2 regions of the Arthrobacter sp. K410C genome follow, and region 2 is predicted to be linked to the other one. Evidence: riboswitches for the same ligand, from Rfam matches in the RefSeq annotation. Region 2 holds a riboswitch; the other holds the start of a gene.
The links. A riboswitch is a leader RNA that binds a small molecule or an ion and turns the genes downstream of it on or off. The one in region 2 is predicted to bind glycine.

Region 1: linked by a shared signal. The riboswitch ahead of gcvP (aminomethyl-transferring glycine dehydrogenase) and the one ahead of AC5RU7_RS20325 (amino acid permease) in region 2 are both predicted to bind glycine.

Annotation. Positions count from the first base shown of each region.
Region 1 is NZ_JBNHFJ010000027.1:22,363-25,767, forward strand. Features, by position in the region: gene AC5RU7_RS20125 (MFS transporter) at 1-373, opposite strand, end outside; gene AC5RU7_RS20130 (TetR/AcrR family transcriptional regulator) at 459-995, shown strand; glycine riboswitch at 1,088-1,184, shown strand; gene gcvP (aminomethyl-transferring glycine dehydrogenase) at 1,378-3,405, shown strand, end outside.
Region 2 is NZ_JBNHFJ010000029.1:4,891-8,295, forward strand. Features, by position in the region: gene gcvP (aminomethyl-transferring glycine dehydrogenase) at 1-1,177, opposite strand, end outside; glycine riboswitch at 1,338-1,438, opposite strand; glycine riboswitch at 1,670-1,768, shown strand; glycine riboswitch at 1,770-1,867, shown strand; gene AC5RU7_RS20325 (amino acid permease) at 1,916-3,405, shown strand, end outside.

The DNA.
Region 1 (3,405 bases), on a different contig from region 2:
CGGCACGGCCGGCGATCAGCCAGGCGGGGCTTGGGGCGAAAGCCGTGGCCGCGGACAGGGCGGCAAAGCCGATGCTCCCGATGACCAGCAGCTTCCGCCGCCCAATGCGGTCGCCGAGGCTGCCCATGGACACCAGCAGGCCGGCGAGCACCAGGGGGTAGGCGTCCACGATCCACAGGAGCTGGACGCCGGTGGGTTCCAGGGCGCGGGTGATGGCGGGCAGGGCAAAGGTGAGGGCGGTGTTGTCCACGGCAACCAGCAGGACCGGGAACATCAGTAAGCCCAGGGCGAGCCAGTCCCGCCACGGCGCCCGGACGGCCGGGCCGCCGACGGGGGCCGTCGGGGTCCTGGTGGTGGCAGCGGAAGTTGTCATGAAATAACTATACCGTCCAGACGGTACAGTTACGAAACTAGGCCGGGTTGGAGAGGCTGCCGCCGCAAAAGGCATGATTAGACGCATGCCCCGAAAGCCCGTAGCCCGTGAAGCGGTCCTTGACGCCTTTGAAGCCCTCCTGATTGAGGTGGGTGAGCGCGCGGCAACCCTGGATGCCGTTGCGGCGAAGGCCGGAGTGTCCAAAGGCGGGCTTCTGTACCACTTCCCCAACAAGGAAGCCCTGATCCAGGTGCTGCTGGACCGGCTTGACGGGCTGGCAGGAGCCGACGCCGATGCCATGGCAGCTGCCGGGGAAGGGGCTGCGGCCTACTTCATCCGGTCTTCCGTCTGGGCGGATACTCCGCTGGACCGGGCGATCGTCGCCGCAACCCGCCTGGCGGAGGTGGCGCACGAGGAAACGCGCCGCCGGTTCGCAGCGATCCAGCAGCGCTGGCTCGACGAGATCGCGGCCGACGTGGGCCCGGCGCTTGCCAAAGCAGTGCTGTACATGGGGGACGGGCTCTACTTCAACGCCATGCTGTCTGTGGGGCCGGTACCGCCGGGCGGCGCGGCCGCCGATGTGGACGAATTGCTGGCAGCCCTGGAGCGCCTACGGCGGTAGCCGGCCATTTGCCCCAGCCGCTGCGACGTAGGACAATTAAGCGCTGTGGGAGCCGCCGGCGGCTTCCCGCGACAATCCAAATAAATAGCCTTTGATCTGCGGCGGGAGAGTTCTGCCGAAAGTACAGCAGGCGCCGTAGGAGCAAACCCTCCCCAGGAATCTCACAGGCCCATGTACCGCCGCGGCGAGGCACCTCTGGAAAGCAGCAGGCAGTCCGCCTGGGTAACCCGTTGAGCGGGAGCCTTGGGCTGTTGTGTTCACCGACGGTGCAAGCGGGGCCACGCGCAAGCTGGCAACGCGGAAACTCTCAGGTCCAATACAGAGCGGGGAGGAACCCGAATCGCTGCGGCGTACCCTGCGCCGCCTGAATTATGGAGTTCCTGTGACTGCTTCCCCGGTTTCCGCCACCTTTGTTGACCGGCATATCGGCGCGCGCCGCCAGGCCGACGTTGACACCATGCTCAAGGCCGTCGGCTATGACAGCGTGGATGCGCTCGTGGACAAGGCGGTTCCCAAGGACATCCGGCAGGACACCCCGCTGACGCTGTCGCCGGCGTTGAGCGAGGTTGAAGCGCTCGCAGAACTGCGCAAGCTTGCCGCGAAGAACAAGACCGCGGTCCAGATGATCGGCCAGGGCTATTACGACACCGTGACGCCACCGGTGATCCGCCGCAACATCCTGGAATCCCCGGCCTGGTACACCGCCTACACCCCGTACCAGCCTGAGATTTCGCAGGGCCGGCTCGAAGCGCTGCTGAACTTCCAGACCATGGTCCAGGACCTGGTGGGGCTGCCCATTGCCAACGCCTCGCTGCTCGATGAAGCCACCGCGGTGGCCGAGGCAGTGCTCATGATGAGGCGCGCCAACAAGAACAAGGATGCCAAGGACGGCAAGACCGTCCTCGACGCCGACTGCATGCCGCAGACCATCGCCATCGTCAAGGGCCGTGCCGAGGCGCTGGGCTTCGACGTGGAGATAGCCGATCTTTCCGCAGGCCTGCCGGACGGTGCCATCAACGGCATTGTCCTCCAGCAGCCCGGCGCGTCCGGCCGGGTGTGGGACCAGTCCGGCGTGATCGCCGAGGCGAAGGAACGCGGCGCGCTGGTCACCGTCGCTGCCGACCTGCTCGCCCTGACCCTGATCACGCCTCCGGGCGAGCAGGGTGCGGATATCGCCGTTGGTTCCGCCCAGCGTTTTGGTGTCCCGCTGTTCTTCGGCGGCCCGCACGCGGCCTACATCGCCGTCCAAAAAGGCCTGGAGCGTTCCATGCCCGGCCGCCTTGTCGGTGTGTCCAAGGACGACGCCGGTGTCCCCGCCTACCGCCTGGCGCTGCAGACCCGCGAGCAGCACATCCGCCGCGAGAAGGCCACGTCCAACATCTGCACCGCGCAGGCACTGCTGGCGATCGTCGCGTCCATGTACGCCGTCTACCACGGCCCCGAGGGCCTGAAAGCGATTGCCCAGACCACCAACCGCCATGCCCGCACGCTGGCAGCTTCACTGAAAGCCGCGGGACTCGATGTCCTGCACACCTCCTTCTTCGACACCGTCACTGTCCGCGTACCGGGCAACGCGGCGGGCATCGTTGCCGCTGCGGAGGAGAAGGGCATCAACCTCCGCGGCATCGACGCCGACACCGTGGGCATCTCCGTGGACGAAACCACCACGACGGCGACCATCGCCGACGTCGTCTCCGTCTTCGGCGGGGAGGCAGTGGGATCAACGGGGTCATTCGCATTGGACCCCGCGGTTGAGCGCACCTCGGACTTCCTGCAGCATCCGGTGTTCAACACCCACCGGTCGGAGACCCAGCTGCTGCGCTACATCCGCAGGCTCTCTGACCGTGACCTGGCGCTGGACCGGACCATGATTCCGTTGGGCTCGTGCACCATGAAGCTGAACGCCACGGCCGAGATGGAGGCCATTTCGTGGCCGGAGTTCGCCTCGATCCACCCGTTCGCCCCGGATTCGCAGACCGAGGGCTGGCGTGAACTGATCTCAGGCCTGGAAGCGGACCTGGCCGAGATCACCGGTTATGACCAGGTGTCCATCCAGCCCAACGCCGGGTCCCAGGGCGAGCTCGCCGGCCTGCTGGCGATCCGCGGCTACCACCGCTCCCGCGGCGAGGGCCAGCGCAACATCTGCCTGATCCCGGCCTCGGCGCACGGCACCAACGCCGCGTCCGCGGTGCTCGCGGGGATGAAGGTCGTGGTGGTGGCCACCGCCGCCGACGGCACCATCGACCACGCCGATCTGTACGCGAAGATCGAGGCCCACAAGGACGCACTGTCGGCGATCATGATCACCTACCCGTCCACCCACGGCGTGTATGACGGGGATGTCCGTGAGGTCTGCGACGCGGTCCACGCCGCCGGCGGGCAGGTCTACATCGACGGCGCGAACCTCAAC
Region 2 (3,405 bases):
GGACGGTGAGGGTGTCAAAGAACGAATCGGTGACCAGCTCCCGGCCCACGGCGCCAAGCGCAGTGGCGAGGATCCGCGCGTTGTGGTTGACCCGCTCCGCGATGGCCTTCAGCCCGTCCGGTCCGTGGTAGACGGCGTAGAAGGAGGAGACGATGGCCAGCAGCGCCTGGGCGGTGCAGATGTTGGACGTGGCCTTCTCGCGGCGGATGTGCTGCTCGCGGGTCTGCAGGGCAAGGCGGTAGGCGGGGGCACCGGCGTCGTCCTTGGAGACGCCGACGATGCGGCCGGGAAGCGTGCGCTCCATCCCGGTCCGGACCGCCATGTAGGCAGCGTGCGGGCCGCCAAAGAACAACGGGACACCAAAACGCTGGGTGGAGCCAACGGCGATATCCGCGCCCTGCTCGCCGGGAGGGGTGATCAGGGTCAGGGCGAGCAGGTCGGCAGCGACGGTGACAAGCGCACCGCGTTCCTTGGCCGCTGTGATAACCGCGGACTGGTCCCACACCCGGCCGGACACGCCGGGCTGCTGGAGGACGATGCCGTTGATGGCGCCGTCGGGAAGCCCCTTGGAGAGATCCGCGACCTCCACGTCGAAGCCCAGGGCCTCGGCCCGCCCCTGCACGATGGCGATGGTCTGCGGTAGGCAATCGGAATCCAGGACCGTCTTGCCGTCCTTGGCGTCCTTGTTCTTGTTGGCCCGGCGCATCAGCAGGACGGCCTCGGCCACGGCCGTAGCTTCATCCAGAAGGGACGCGTTCGCCACCGGAAGGGCGGTCAGGTCCTGGACCATGGTCTGGAAGTTCAGCAGGGCTTCAAGCCGGCCCTGCGAAATCTCAGGCTGGTACGGGGTGTAAGCCGTGTACCAGGCCGGGGACTCCAGGATGTTGCGGCGGATCACCGGCGGCGTCACGGTGTCGTAATAGCCCTGGCCGATCATCTGGACCGCGGTCTTGTTCCTGGCCGCAAGCCTGCGCAGTTCGGCGAGGACCTCCACCTCGCTGAGGGCGTCCTCAAGCCGGAGCGCGTGCTCCTGGCGGATGGATCCCGGAACGGCAACGTCCACGAGCCCGTCCACGCTGTCGTAGCCGATGGCCTTGAGCATGGTGTCGACGTCGGCCTGGCGGCGCACGCCGATATGGCGGTCGGCGAAGGCCGATGGGTTGGATTGAATCGTCATGAGGAACTCCAGGTCTGGCCGGCCACGGATGGCACGGCATGGATGGGTTCCTCCCCGCTCTGTATTGGACCTGAGAGATTCCGAGGACACCTGCTCATGGCAGGGCACTCTTGCACCGTCGGTGAGTCCGGCAGGAAGCCGGGCTGCTTTCCAGAGTCGCCTCGCTGTGACGGTACATGGGCCTGAGAGATTCCTGGGGAGGATTTGCTCCTACGGCGCCTGTCCGGTGGTGGTCCGGGAGAGCTCTCCCGTCACAGCTCGAAAGGCTTATTCAAATGTGGGTGATTCGGCTCACAAGGTACACGGCCTTGCCTGCCCGTGGCAAATCGGCGCTTGCCACGCCCCCGGATTCCTGGTTGGGGGTTTGACAATGCTGCGTGACCGGAACCACACTGAACCTGACCGGCGCCGTGCCGGACCGGCTCCACCGATTCGGGGCGGCCTGCCGGCAGCGGTCCATGCGAAGCAACTTTTTCTAACTGAACATGCCTTTGACCTGTGGCGGGAGAGCCCTGCCAGGTACATCCAGCAGGCGCCGTAGGAGCAAACCCTCCCCAGGAAACTCTCAGGCCCATGTACCGCCGCGGAAAGGCAACTCTGGAAAGCAGCCGGGCAGGTCCCGGCTCACCGACGGTGCAAGCACGCCTTCACGGCTGCGGAAACTCTCAGGTCATGTACAGAGCGGGGAGGAACCGAATCTATGCAGCATCCGGTGCTGCTTGAACGATGGAGTTCCTCATGACGATTCATCCCCCCGCGTCCCCGGGCGGCCAGCCACCCCACGGCGCTTCCCCTTCCGGCAAGGCCGCACACAGCGAACCTCCCCACCTCGAACGCCAGCTCAGCAACCGGCACATCCAGCTCATCGCCATCGGCGGCGCAATCGGTACCGGCCTCTTCATGGGCTCCGGAAAGACCATCTCCGCCGCGGGCCCTTCCGTGATCTTCGTGTACATGGTCATCGGCTTCATGCTGTTCTTCGTTATGCGCGCCATGGGCGAACTGCTGCTCAGCAACCTGAACTACAAATCCTTCAGCGACTTCGCGGCCGACCTCCTGGGGCCGTGGGCAGGCTTCTTCACCGGTTGGACCTACTGGTTCTGCTGGGTGATCACCGGGATCGCGGACGTCATCGCCATCGCGGGCTACTCCCGGGAGCTCTGGCCGGCACTGCCGCTGTGGATCCCAGGGCTGGCCACCGTCGCCATCCTGCTCCTGCTGAACCTCGCCACAGTCAAGGCCTTCGGCGAAACCGAATTCTGGTTCGCCCTGATCAAGATCATCGCCATCGCCGCTCTGATCATCGTCGGCCTGTTCATGATCTTCACCGGCTTCCAGAGCGACGCCGGAACGGCCGGCTTCAGCAACCTGTGGAGCCACGGCGGCTTCTTCCCCAATGAATTCATGGGCTTCGTGGCCGGATTCCAGATCGCCGTCTTCGCCTTCGTGGGCATCGAGCTTGTGGGCACCACGGCGGCGGAAGCCAAGAACCCGGAGCGGAATCTGCCGAGGGCCATCAACGCCATCCCCGTCCGCGTCCTGCTGTTCTACGTCGGCGCGCTGATCATCCTGATGTCCGTCACCCCGTGGACCCAGTTCGCCGCCGGACACAGCCCGTTCATTGGCATGTTCTCCCTGGCCGGGCTGGGCGCCGCCGCCACCGTGGTCAATCTGGTGGTCCTGACCTCCGCCATGTCCTCCGCAAACTCCGGCATCTACTCCACCTCCCGGATGGTGTTCGGCCTGGCCCAGGAGGGGGATGCACCGGGCGTCTTCGCCCGGCTGTCGCCGAAGAAGGTACCCAGCAACGCGCTGTTCCTGTCGTGCGTGCTGCTGCTCTCCGGCGTCGTGCTCATGTACGCAGGCCAGGACGTCGGCAAGGCCTTCGAAATGGTCACCACCGTGTCCGCCGTGTGCTTCATCTTCGTCTGGTCCATGATCCTGGCCAGCTATCTGGCGTTCCGGCGCCGCCGCCCGCACCTGCATGCAGCCTCGAAGTTCAAGATGCCCGGCGGCGTTCCCGTTGTGTGGGCGGTCTTCGCGTTCTTCGCCTTCGTCCTCTGGGCGCTGACCACCCAGGCCGACACCCTCGCCGCCCTGCTGGCCACCCCCGCCTGGTTCGTGGTCCTGGGTGCGGCATGGGCAGTCCTGCGGCGCCGGCCCGCGCACCTCGCCCGGTTCGAGGTGTTCAAGGCCGAGCTGCGGGCAGACGAGGCTGCGGCCGGCGG